3 linked regions of the Wigglesworthia glossinidia endosymbiont of Glossina morsitans morsitans (Yale colony) genome follow. The protein of the gene in region 2 binds, or shares a complex with, the protein of the main gene of each other region. Links are inferred from orthologs where the notes say so. Each region holds a gene or a part of one and is shown on either strand. Other genes may lie near its edges.

Region 1 (4,363 bases), 330 kb from region 2 along the record:
ACCGAACCGACTAATGTTGAAAAATTAGCGGATGACTTGTGGTTAGGGGTGAAAGGCCAATCAAACCGGGAGATAGCTGGTTCTCCTCGAAAGCTATTTAGGTAGCGCCTCGTGCATTCATCTTCGGGGGTAGAGCACTGTTTCGGTTAGGGGTCTTATCCAGACTACCAATCCGATGCAAACTACGAATACCGAACAATGTTATCACGGGAGACACACGGCGGGTGCTAACGTCCGTCGTGGAAAGGGAAACAACCCAGACCGTCGGCTAAGGTCCCAAAGTCATAATTAAGTGGGAAACGATGTGGGAGGTCTTAGACAGCCAGGATGTTGGCTTAGAAGCAGCCATCATTTAAAGAAAGCGTAATAGCTCACTGGTCGAGTCAACCTGCGCGAAAAATGTAACGGGGCTCAAATTATGCACCGAAGCTGCGGCAATAATTTTTAAAATTATTGGGTAGAGGAGCGTTCTGTAAGCTTGAGAAGATATATTGTAAAATATATTGGAGGTATCAGAAGTGCGAATGCTGACATAAGTAACGATAAAGCAGGTGAAAAACCTGCTCGCCGAAAAACTAAGGATTCCTGTTCAACGTTAATCGAAGCAGGGTAAGTCGACCCCTAAGGCGAGGCCGAAAGGCGTAGTCGATGGACAACAGGTTAATATTCCTGTACTAAACATAGTTGTGATGGGGGGACGGAGCAAGCTAAATTCGCCAGGTGACGGTTATCCTGGTTCAAGCAGGTAGGTGGAAAAGTAGGCAAATCCGCTTTTTTTAACATCGAGATGTGATAACGAATCACTGTTGAGTGATGAAGGAATCTACGCTATACTTCCAAGAAAATCCTCTAAACGATATAAGCTATGTTTAATCGTACCTCAAACCGACACAGGTAGTTTGGTAGAGCATACTAAGGCGCTTGAGAGAACTCAGGTGAAGGAACTAGGCAAAATAGTGCCGTAACTTCGGGAGAAGGCACGCTGAAATATAGTGAGAAAGCTAGCCTTTTAAGCTAAAATCAGTCGAAGATACCAGCTGGCTGCAACTGTTTATTAAAAACACAGCACTGTGCAAACACGAAAGTGGAAGTATACGGTGTGACGCCTGCCCGGTGCCGGAAGGTTAATTGAAGAAGTTTACCCTACTACTTTGTAGGGAAATGCTTTTGATCGAAGCCCCGGTAAACGGCGGCCGTAACTATAACGGTCCTAAGGTAGCGAAATTCCTTGTCGGGTAAGTTCCGACCTGCACGAATGGCGTAATGATGGCCAGACTGTCTCCACCTGAGACTCAGTGAAATTGAATTCGCCGTGAAGATGCGGTGTACCCGCGGCAAGACGGAAAGACCCCGTGAACCTTTACTATAGCTTGATATTGAATCTTGAACATTAACGTGTAGGATAGGTGGGAGATAATGAAGTATAAACGCCAGTTTATATGGAATCGTCCTTGAAATACCACCCTTTAATATTTAATATTCTAATTCTGACCCGTAACCCGGGTCGAAGACAATGTCTGGTGGGTAGTTTGACTGGGGCGGTCTCCTCCTAAAGAGTAACGGAGGAGCACAAAGGTTAGCTAATCACGGTCGGACATCGTGAGTTTAGTGCAAAGGCATAAGCTAGCTTAACTGCGAGAGTGACAATTCAAGCAGATGCGAAAGCAGGTCTTAGTGATCCGGTGGTTCCGAATGGAAGAGCCATCGCTCAACGGATAAAAGGTACTCCGGGGATAACAGGCTAATACCGCCCAAGAGTTCATATCGACGGCGGTGTTTGGCACCTCGATGTCGGCTCATCACATCCTGGGGCTGTAGTAGGTCCCAAGGGTATGGCTGTTCGCCATTTAAAGTGGTACGCGAGCTGGGTTTAGAACGTCGTGAGACAGTTCGGTCCCTATCTGCCGTGGGCGTTGGAAGATTGAAAGGAGCTGCTCCTAGTACGAGAGGACCGGAGTGGACGTACCTATGGTGTACGGGTTGTCATGCCAATGGCACTGCCCGGTAGCTATGTACGGACGAGATAACCGCTGAAAGCATCTAAGCGGGAAGCTTCCCTTAAGATAAATCTTCCCAGAAACTTTTATGTTTCCTAAAGGGACGTTAAAGACTATGACGTTGATAGGTCGGATGTGTAAGCATTGCAAGATGTTTAGCTAACCGATACTAATGACCCGTGAGGCTTAACTTTGCAACACCTAAGTTGTTTAATTAATAATAATATCCTGACGATGTGAGCGCGATAGAACCACCTGAATCCATTCCGAACTCAGAAGTGAAATGTCGTAGTACCGATGGTAGTGTAAGGCTTCCTTATGTGAGAGTAGGAGATCGTCAGGAAATAATAAAAAGATAAATTAAAATAATTTTTTACAATAATGCACTTATATCAAATTTCCCATGACGAAAATTAATATTATTTATGATCTTTAAATGCAAATTGATATTAGTTTTAATGCCATCGATAATTAACTCTTCTAATGCATTTTTCATTTTCTCAATTGTTATTTTTCTATTTTCTCCAAAACAAATAAGTTTTCCGATCATAGAATCATAAAAAGAAGGAATAACATATCCCGAATAAATGTGAGATTCCCAACGAACTCCTAATCCTCCAGGAGGATGAAATCGTGTTATTTTTCCGGGATTCGGCCTAAAAGTAATTGGATCTTCGGCATTAATTCGACATTCTATAGCGTGTCCGCATATATTAATTTGATTTTGCTTAATAGTTAGTTTTTTTCCAGAGGCAATTTGAATTTGTGTTTTCACAAGATCAAATCCTGTTACCATTTCAGTTACAGTGTGCTCAACTTGCAATCTTGTATTCATTTCGATAAAATAAAATTTGTTTTTTGAATATAAAAATTCAAATGTTCCAACACCTCTATATTTTAATTTTAAACATGCATTAATACAAGAATCTCCAAGAAATTTTCTGCTTTTTGCATTAAGATACAATGAAGGTGCTTCTTCTAAAATTTTTTGATGACGACGTTGAATTGAACAATCTCTTTCTCCTAAGCTGACAGCGTTTCCTTGACCGTCAGAAAGTATCTGAATTTCAATATGTTTAGATTCGTTGATGTATTTTTCAAAATATATACGATTATCGTCAAATGTTAATTTAGCTTCTAATTTTGCTAAGTTGATAGCAATTTCTAAGTCATTTTCGTTATACACAATACGCATAGCTCTGCCGCCTCCGCCTTGTACTGCTTTAATAATTAACGGATATCCGACGACTTTTTGTGCAATATATTTAATTTTTTTAATATTAAATTTAGATATTTCTAAAGATGTTGGAAGACAAGGCAAACCTATTTCTTTCATAAAATTTAATGCTGAAATCTTATTACTCATAAGTTTAATTGTATGAGATTTTGGTCCAATAAATATAAATCCGGAACGTTCTACTTGTTCGGCAAAATTAGCATTTTCTGATAAAAATCCATATCCGGGATGAATTGCATCTGCTCCTGTTATTTCTGCAGCTGATATAATAGCGGGAATATTTAAGTAGCTTTTTATTGGATGCTCTGATCCTATACAAATTGTTTCATCTGCAAGCAAAACATGTTTTAAGTAACGATCTGCAGTAGAATAAATTGCTACTGTTTTAATATGAAGTTCCTTGCAGGTGCGTAAAATTCTTAATGCAATCTCTCCTCTATTAGCAATTAAAATTTTTTTTAACATTTTCAATTATTTGTTAGTTTCTATAGTAATTAATGGTTCGTCAAATTCTACTGATTGACCATCTTCTAGAAAGATAGATATAACAGTACCATTGCAATCAGATTGAATTTGATTCATCATTTTCATCGCTTCAATAATACAGATCGTATCTCCAACTTTAATGTTTTGTCCAATTTCAACAAAAGGACTTTCTGTAGGACTTGGCGCTCTATAAAATACTCCAACCATAGGTGATCGAATTACATGTACATTTTGTTTTTTAGATTGCTGTATATATGTATTTTTTTTATTATAAAAAGATTTTTCTTGATTTTGATTTTGTTTAAAATAATTATTTTTTATGCTAAAATTGTTATCAAAAATCTCAGATCGACAAATTTTTAACGAAGTATCACCTTCGCGTAGTTTTATTTCAGAAATATTAGTTTTTTCAATTAATGCAATTAATTTTTTAATTTTACGTATATCCATAAATATATCTTATATTTTTACTAAATATTTCATTGCTGCTTTAATAGCAAAATAATATCCGTTCACACCTAAACCGCATATCATACCTATTGCAATATCTGAAATATATGAACGATGTCGAAATTTTTCTCGAGAAAATATGTTAGATAGATGTACTTCTATAAATGGAATATTAACTGACAAAAGTGAATCT
Region 2 (4,279 bases):
CAATATTTTTTTAAATTATATAAAAGTAAAATACTTCTACTAATTTACATGCAATAATATTTACTTTTAATAAAAATTATGTAATATGCAATAAACTAATAAATTTTAATATAATTTAATTAATTCATATAATATTAAACAATATAACCGAACTTTATTACTTATTTCATAAAATATGAATATTTTAATAGATGAAAATCTTTCTTTTTTTTTAAGTTGGTTTAAACAGTTAGGTATTATTCAATTAATGCATGGACGCAAAATAATCAAATCAAAATTAAAAGATATTGATATCTTAATTATCAAATCTACGACAACTATTAATAAACAATTATTAAACAATACTAAAATCAAATTTATTGGTAGTGTTACTTCTGGAATTGATCATGTTGATCTTATGTGGTTGAAAAAAAAACAAATACATTTTCATTTTTCTCCTGGATGCAATTCTATTGCGGTAGCAGAATATGTGCTATCATGTTTACTACATTTGTCTATACGCGATAAATTTTTGTTAATTAAAAAAACAGTAGGAATTATCGGAGTAGGTAACATTGGAAAATGTTTAAGTAAAAAATTAAATGCTCTTGGAATTAAAACATTATTATATGATCCATTTGTAAAAAAAATTTTTGATTACAATACTTGGACTCCTCTAGACACACTTATACAAAATGCAGATATCTTAACATTACATGTTCCTTTAACTACACACGGACTATATCCTACAAAACATTTAATTAATGAGAAAATTTTATTAAAATTACCAGATAATTGTATACTAATTAATACTTCTCGCGGTGCTGTTGTAGATAATTTAGCATTGCTCAATATTATGCGTTTGGGCAAACCAATTAAAGTTGTATTAGACGTTTGGGAAAATGAACCAAAAATTTGCTTGGACTTGTTGTCTCGTGTTGATATAGGTACTCCACATATTGCAGGACATAGTATTGAAGGAAAAATTAGAGGAGTAATTACAATATTTAATAAATTATGTAAATTTTTAGGAAAAAAAATACAATTAAAATCATTAAATTCAATTTTAGATTTTTTTTATAAATCCGATATAAATCGTATATCTTTATCAGGAAAATGTAGTCAATCAAAAATTTATTTATTAACTCTTTTAACTAATAATATTTTATACGATGATAATCAATTGAAAAACTATATTCATAAAAAAAATAACTTTGATAATTTACGATCTTCTTATCGAAATCGTCGAGAATGGTCATCTATAAATGTAAAAGTGGATAACGCATATTTTTCACAAATTTTAAAAAAAATAGGATTTAATGCTATATATAACAAAAAATAAATAATAAATATTTTAAATTTCAACAATTTTTTACATAAAAATAAAACATTATTTAAAAAATTTATATTTTTATAAAAAATCAAAATTAAATATTTAAAATTATGCAAAAATTTGCTGCTTGTGTGCAGTATAACGGAAACAAATATTGTGGATGGCAAATACAAAAAAAATCTGCCTCTATTCAAATAGAAATCGAAAATGCTTTAACCAAATTTTCTGGATCTAAAATTACAACATATTGTTCTGGAAGAACAGATGCTAAAGTTCACGCTATTTGTCAAATAATACATTTTTCTACGCATATAATACGTTCTAATCGTCAATGGATGCTAGGAGTCAACACATATTTACCATATGATATTGCAGTTATATGGATAATTCCAGTTAAAAAAAATTTTCATGCACGATATAGTGCAACTTCTAGAAGATACGTATATGTAATATACAATCATATTGTACGTCCTGGTATCTTTCAAGAATACTGCGCTACAGTATTTTTTTCTTTAAATGTAAAAAAAATGCAAAAATCGGCAAACAAACTAATAGGAAAACACGATTTCACTTCTTTTAGAAGTAAAAACTGTCAATCAAAGACCGCTTATCGTATTATACATAATATTAAAATTTTTAAATATGGAAAATATATTTATATTGATATTTGTGCTAATTCATTTGTACATCATATGGTAAGAAATATAGTAGGTACTTTAATCCAAATTGGAAAAGGTGAAAAATCTGAATTTTGGATTTCTGAATTATTAATTTTAAAAGATAGGAAACTTGCCGGACCCACTGCTTCTCCAAACGGCTTATATCTTGCTGAAGTATGTTACCCAAAATTTTTTAAAATTCCTCATATAAATATGAAAATATCTTTTTTTAACCAATTTTTATTTAAAAAATTTATTAATTAAGTTATCTTATTAGAAAACTCGTAGACAATATATATTAATTAAAACAAATTAATAATATTAAATAATACAAAATTTTGTACTAAACGTATTTTACATAACTATACAATTTTATATGAGCTGGATTGAACGTATTTTAAAAAAACATACTATTACAAAAAAAACTAATATTCCAGAAGGGTTATGGACAAAATGTTCTAACTGTAATCAAATGCTATACCGATTAGAATTAGAACGCAATTTAGAAGTATGTCCAAAATGCGATTTTCATATGCGAATACCAGCAAGAAAAAGATTAAAGAACTTTTTAGATCAAAATAACATTTATGAAATTGGTAAAGAACTAGAACCAAAAGACATTTTAAAATTTAAAGATACAAAAAAATATAAAGATCGATTAAATTCTGCACAAAAAATCACACAAGAAAAAGAAGCAATAATAGTAATGGAAGGTACTTTGTACAATATGCCAGTAATCGCTGCGGCATTTGAATTTTCTTTCATAGGAGGTTCTATGTCTTCTATCGTAGGTGCTCGTTTTGTACAAGGAATAAATCAAGCAATAAAAAAAAATTGTCCTATGATATGTTTTTCTGCTAGTGGAGGTGCTCGTATACAAGAAGCTTTAATTTCTCTTATGCAAATGGCAAAGACTAGCGCAGCTTTAGGAAAATTAAAACAGTATAAAATTCCGTATATATCCGTACTGACTGATCCGAGCATGGGCGGAGTCTCTGCAAGCATCGCCATGCTAGGAGACCTAAATATTGCAGAACCAAAAGCTTTAATAGGATTTGCTGGTCCTCGTGTAATTGCACAAACTGTACGAGAAAAGCTACCATCTGGATTTCAAAAAAGTGAATTTTTAATTCAAAAAGGTGCCATTGATTTAATTATTAGAAGACCTAAAATGCGTAAATCACTTGCAAAAATATTAGCAAAAATTACTAATCAACCGGAACCAGATACTAATTCTTAATTGAATACGAAATATTTTTATATAACAAATTATGAAACATGTATTTATACCGAATAATTATTCTAAAATTTCAGATTGGATAAAACATATCGAAAATATACATCATAAAGATATCGATTTAAGACTAGATGGAATATATCATATTGCCTCCAATTTAGGTTTGTTAAAACCAGCACCAGTTGTTATTATTGTTGGAGGAACTAACGGAAAAGGTAGTACGTGTCGTCTAATAGAAACTATTATTTTATATAGCAAAAAAACTGTTGGAGTATATAGTTCACCTCATTTTATAAAGTATAACGAACGTATTCGTGTACAAGGTATACCAATTTCAGATGAAATATGCATTTCAGCAATATCTTATATCAATAAAGCAAGAAAAAAAATATCTATTAGTTATTTTGAATTTACCACATTAGTTGCTTTATCAATTTTTAAATATTTAAAACTAGATGTCGTTATTCTAGAGGTAGGATTAGGAGGAATATTAGATGCTACTAATATTGTTCATTCTGATATTTCAGTAATTACTAATATTGCATTAGAACACACCCAAATTTTGGGTAATACATGCATGCAAATAGCAAAAGAAAAATCTGGAATTTTTCGTACCGGAAAAATAGCAATTTTTGGAGATATTCAAAATGCATTAGAATTAAAAAAATCTGTAGAATATCATAAATCAATACCATACTTTTTAAATACTCATTGGTTTTACAAAAAAAATCCTAAATTTTGGATATGGAGTAATCAAGATTATTCTATAAATCTTCCCTATCCTAATCTTTCAGTGCGAAATGCAGCTACCGCATTAGCCGTTATTCAATCTTTGCCATATTACGTATCACCTCGTTCAATACTGCAAGGATTGCAAACTAAATTAATTGGAAGATTTCAGATTATCAATAAAAAACCTTTAATTATTTTAGATGTAGCGCATAATCCTCATGCGGCTTATTTTTTATCAAAGAAAATAAAAAAAATTAAAAAAAATATTAGATTTCTATATGTCATTATAGGTATGTTACGTGATAAAGACATTAAAAATACATTAAAACACTTTTTAAG
Region 3 (4,360 bases), 320 kb from region 2 along the record:
TTTTGATTATTGAAGAAATAATTGCTACTGGATACCCTTCAGGAAATATGCCCCCTATTCCTGAAGTTACTAGTATATCACCTACCTGAAGATCTACATCATCTTTTAATGATTCTATACGTAAATCATGATTATAACCATTTCCGAAAGCTATAAATCGAATGTTACTTCGTAAATTTTGTAGTGGAATTGCATGGGCAAAATCACATATTAATAAAACTCTACTGGTAAATTTGTTACTTGCAATGACTTGACCGATAATACCTTGATAATCAATAACAGATTGCCCACATTGTATACCATCAGATGTTCCTTTATCGATTATAATTTGACTAGTGTAGAAATCAATGTTTTTAGATATTACTGTTGCAAAAATTTTTTTTATATCTTGTTTTAATGGAGCATGTAATAATTTTCTTAAACGTATATTTTCTTCTTTATATTGATTAAATAGTAATTGATCGCTGCTAATTTCTAATATTTTTGTATGTAATTTTTGATTAATGTTTGATAAATGCAATTTAGTAGAACATAAATTAAATATGTGATCAAAAATTTTATAAGGTACATTTATTATGCGATATATTGGATTTGTCATTCTATCAAACATTGATCTCATTTTAAAAAAATTTTGATGATGTGTATCAAAGTACATAATGACAATTGCTGAAACTATTGCTAAAATAAATTTAATGTATATAATAGGTTTATTAGATATAAATTTCATAATAACAATTATTTTAAATTATTTAAAATAGCATATAATTATTTACTTATGTGCTATTCTTCACTAAATAAATCTCCGCCGTGTATATCAATCATCTCAATTGCTTTTCCACCTCCTCGAGCTACGCATGTAAGAGGATCTTCTGCTATAACAACCGGTATACTAGTTTCCTCCATTAACAAACGATCAAGATTTTTAAGCAATGCACCTCCTCCGGTTAAAACCATACCCCTTTCTGATATGTCAGATGCTAATTCCGGAGGGCATTGTTCTAGTGCAATCATAACGGCGCTAACAATTCCAGTTAATGGTTCTTGTAATGCTTCTAAAATTTCATTTGAATTTAATGTAAAACTACGCGGTACACCTTCTGCTAAATTTCTACCGCGTACTTCGATCGTGCTTGCATCTTGATCAGGATAAGCTGAGCCAATAGTATGTTTAATACGCTCTGCCGTTGCTTCTCCAATTAATGAACCATAATTGCGACGTACATAGCTAATAATAGCTTCATCAAAACGATCTCCTCCGATTCTAACAGAAGACGAATACACTACTCCATTTAAAGAAATAACTGCTACTTCAGTAGTACCTCCTCCAATATCAATTACCATAGATCCAGTTGCTTCGGAAACTGGTAATCCTGCTCCGATAGCTGCTGCCATAGGTTCTTCAATCAAAAATACTTCTCGTGCTCCTGCTCCATGTGTTGATTCTCGAATAGCTCTACGTTCTACTTGTGTAGCGCCTACTGGCACACATACTAGAACGCGAGGGCTAGGTTTCATAAAACTGTTACTATGTACTTGCTTAATAAAATGTTGTAACATTTTTTCTGTAACAAAAAAATCAGCAATTACACCATCTTTCATTGGTCTAATTGCAGCAATATTACCTGGAGTACGACCTAACATTTGTTTTGCAGCATAACCAACAGCAGCAACGCTTTTGGGAAATCCAGCTCGATCATGTCTAATAGCTACTACAGAAGGTTCATTTAAAACAATGCTTTGACCTTTTACATAAATTAATGTATTAGCAGTACCAAGATCAATGGATAAATCGTTAGAAAAAATTCCACGAAATTTTTTAAACATATATATTAAGTATCCTTAAATTAATTTATTTATATTAGTAAATTAATATATTAATAAAATATAAAATGTTAAATTACTAATTAGTTTTAAGGTATTATTTTATTGAAATTTTTCATTCATCTTAATTTTATAATTCTATGAATATTTTTACACTAAATAACAAAATTAATTAAAGAAAATATTACTCGTAAAAATTTATTAAGTTTGTTATAATCTTTTTTCAGGATAAGCTATACAGACAAACTTAACAGCACTTTTGATTTAAATTACAATTAGATTCTATCTTATTTGCGTTAATCTAGATAGTCATAAATTAATATTGAATTTAGTTAGAGTTACCTTAAAATAATGAAAAAATTTAATTTATTAATTCTAAATGGACCAAATTTAAATTTATTATCATTAAGAGAAAAAAATATATATGGAAATAAATCTATATCAGATTTATTAAACGAGATTAATTTAATATCAAATAAAATAAATGCTAGAATTACACATTTTCAATCAAATGCAGAACACGAAATTATAAATTGCATACATAAATCATATAAAAAAATAAATTTTATTATTCTTAATCCGTCCGCTTTGACACATACTAGTGTAGCGTTAAGAGATTCACTTTTGTCAGTTAATATTCCATTTATAGAAGTACATCTATCTAACATATTTTCTCGAGAAAAATTTCGACATCGTTCATATATTTCAGATATTGCAATAGGTATGATATGCGGTTTAGGTGTGAACGGATATTATTTTGCTATTAAAGCAGCAATGAAATATTTAGTAAAAATATAAGATATATTTATGGATATACGTAAAATTAAAAAATTAATTGCATTAATTGAAAAAACTAATATTTCTGAAATAAAACTACGCGAAGGTGATACTTCGTTAAAAATTTGTCGATCTGAGATTTTTGATAACAATTTTAGCATAAAAAATAATTATTTTAAACAAAATCAAAATCAAGAAAAATCTTTTTATAATAAAAAAAATACATATATACAGCAATCTAAAAAACAAAATGTACATGTAATTCGATCACCTATGGTTGGAGTATTTTATAGAGCGCCAAGTCCTACAGAAAGTCCTTTTGTTGAAATTGGACAAAACATTAAAGTTGGAGATACGATCTGTATTATTGAAGCGATGAAAATGATGAATCAAATTCAATCTGATTGCAATGGTACTGTTATATCTATCTTTCTAGAAGATGGTCAATCAGTAGAATTTGACGAACCATTAATTACTATAGAAACTAACAAATAATTGAAAATGTTAAAAAAAATTTTAATTGCTAATAGAGGAGAGATTGCATTAAGAATTTTACGCACCTGCAAGGAACTTCATATTAAAACAGTAGCAATTTATTCTACTGCAGATCGTTACTTAAAACATGTTTTGCTTGCAGATGAAACAATTTGTATAGGATCAGAGCATCCAATAAAAAGCTACTTAAATATTCCCGCTATTATATCAGCTGCAGAAATAACAGGAGCAGATGCAATTCATCCCGGATATGGATTTTTATCAGAAAATGCTAATTTTGCCGAACAAGTAGAACGTTCCGGATTTATATTTATTGGACCAAAATCTCATACAATTAAACTTATGAGTAATAAGATTTCAGCATTAAATTTTATGAAAGAAATAGGTTTGCCTTGTCTTCCAACATCTTTAGAAATATCTAAATTTAATATTAAAAAAATTAAATATATTGCACAAAAAGTCGTCGGATATCCGTTAATTATTAAAGCAGTACAAGGCGGAGGCGGCAGAGCTATGCGTATTGTGTATAACGAAAATGACTTAGAAATTGCTATCAACTTAGCAAAATTAGAAGCTAAATTAACATTTGACGATAATCGTATATATTTTGAAAAATACATCAACGAATCTAAACATATTGAAATTCAGATACTTTCTGACGGTCAAGGAAACGCTGTCAGCTTAGGAGAAAGAGATTGTTCAATTCAACGTCGTCATCAAAAAATTTTAGAAGAAGCACCTTCATTGTATCTTAATGCAAAAAGCAGAAAATTTCTTGGAGATTCTTGTATTAATGCATGTTTAAAATTAAAATATAGAGGTGTTGGAACATTTGAATTTTTATATTCAAAAAACAAATTTTATTTTATCGAAATGAATACAAGATTGCAAGTTGAGCACACTGTAACTGAAATGGTAACAGGATTTGATCTTGTGAAAACACAAATTCAAATTGCCTCTGGAAAAAAACTAACTATTAAGCAAAATCAAATTAATATATGCGGACACGCTATAGAATGTCGAATTAATGCCGAAGATCCAATTACTTTTAGGCCGAATCCCGGAAAAATAACACGATTTCATCCTCCTGGAGGATTAGGAGTTCGTTGGGAATCTCACATTTATTCGGGATATGTTATTCCTTCTTTTTATGATTCTATGATCGGAAAACTTATTTGTTTTGGAGAAAATAGAAAAATAACAATTGAGAAAATGAAAAATGCATTAGAAGAGTTAATTATCGATGGCATTAAAACTAATATCAATT

The links.
Region 1: the proteins of accD (region 2) and accC are in contact, whole or in part, in a solved structure (PDB 8UXZ), measured with the Escherichia coli proteins. The link is inferred for Wigglesworthia glossinidia endosymbiont of Glossina morsitans morsitans (Yale colony) from one-to-one orthologs.
Region 3: the proteins of accD (region 2) and accB are in contact, whole or in part, in a solved structure (PDB 8UXZ), measured with the Escherichia coli proteins. The link is inferred for Wigglesworthia glossinidia endosymbiont of Glossina morsitans morsitans (Yale colony) from one-to-one orthologs.

What each region holds. Positions count from the first base shown.
Region 1 is NC_016893.1:145,714-150,076, forward strand. Bases 1,536-4,363 are described here. They hold accC (acetyl-CoA carboxylase biotin carboxylase subunit), read right to left. Parts: upstream 3,700-4,363; coding sequence 2,371-3,699; downstream 1,536-2,370. Other genes in these bases: accB (acetyl-CoA carboxylase biotin carboxyl carrier protein), read right to left, coding at 3,706-4,170; aroQ (type II 3-dehydroquinate dehydratase), read right to left, coding at 4,180-4,363. UniProt on the Escherichia coli protein: This protein is a component of the acetyl coenzyme A carboxylase complex; first, biotin carboxylase catalyzes the carboxylation of the carrier protein and then the transcarboxylase transfers the carboxyl group to form malonyl-CoA.
Region 2 is NC_016893.1:472,486-476,764, reverse strand. What follows is about bases 1,536-4,279. They hold accD (acetyl-CoA carboxylase, carboxyltransferase subunit beta), read left to right. Parts: upstream 1,536-2,347; coding sequence 2,348-3,211; downstream 3,212-4,279. Other genes in these bases: folC (bifunctional tetrahydrofolate synthase/dihydrofolate synthase), read left to right, coding at 3,243-4,279; truA (tRNA pseudouridine(38-40) synthase TruA), read left to right, coding at 1,536-2,235. Outside these bases: WIGMOR_RS02335 (4-phosphoerythronate dehydrogenase), read left to right, coding at 176-1,321; more of truA, read left to right, coding at 1,423-1,535.
Region 3 is NC_016893.1:148,152-152,511, reverse strand. Bases 1,536-4,360 are described here. They hold accB (acetyl-CoA carboxylase biotin carboxyl carrier protein), read left to right. Parts: upstream 1,536-2,628; coding sequence 2,629-3,093; downstream 3,094-4,360. Other genes in these bases: accC (acetyl-CoA carboxylase biotin carboxylase subunit), read left to right, coding at 3,100-4,360; aroQ (type II 3-dehydroquinate dehydratase), read left to right, coding at 2,170-2,619; WIGMOR_RS00705 (rod shape-determining protein), read right to left, coding at 1,536-1,824. Outside these bases: rod shape-determining protein MreC, read right to left, coding at 1-727; more of WIGMOR_RS00705, read right to left, coding at 781-1,535. UniProt on the Escherichia coli protein: This protein is a component of the acetyl coenzyme A carboxylase complex; first, biotin carboxylase catalyzes the carboxylation of the carrier protein and then the transcarboxylase transfers the carboxyl group to form malonyl-CoA.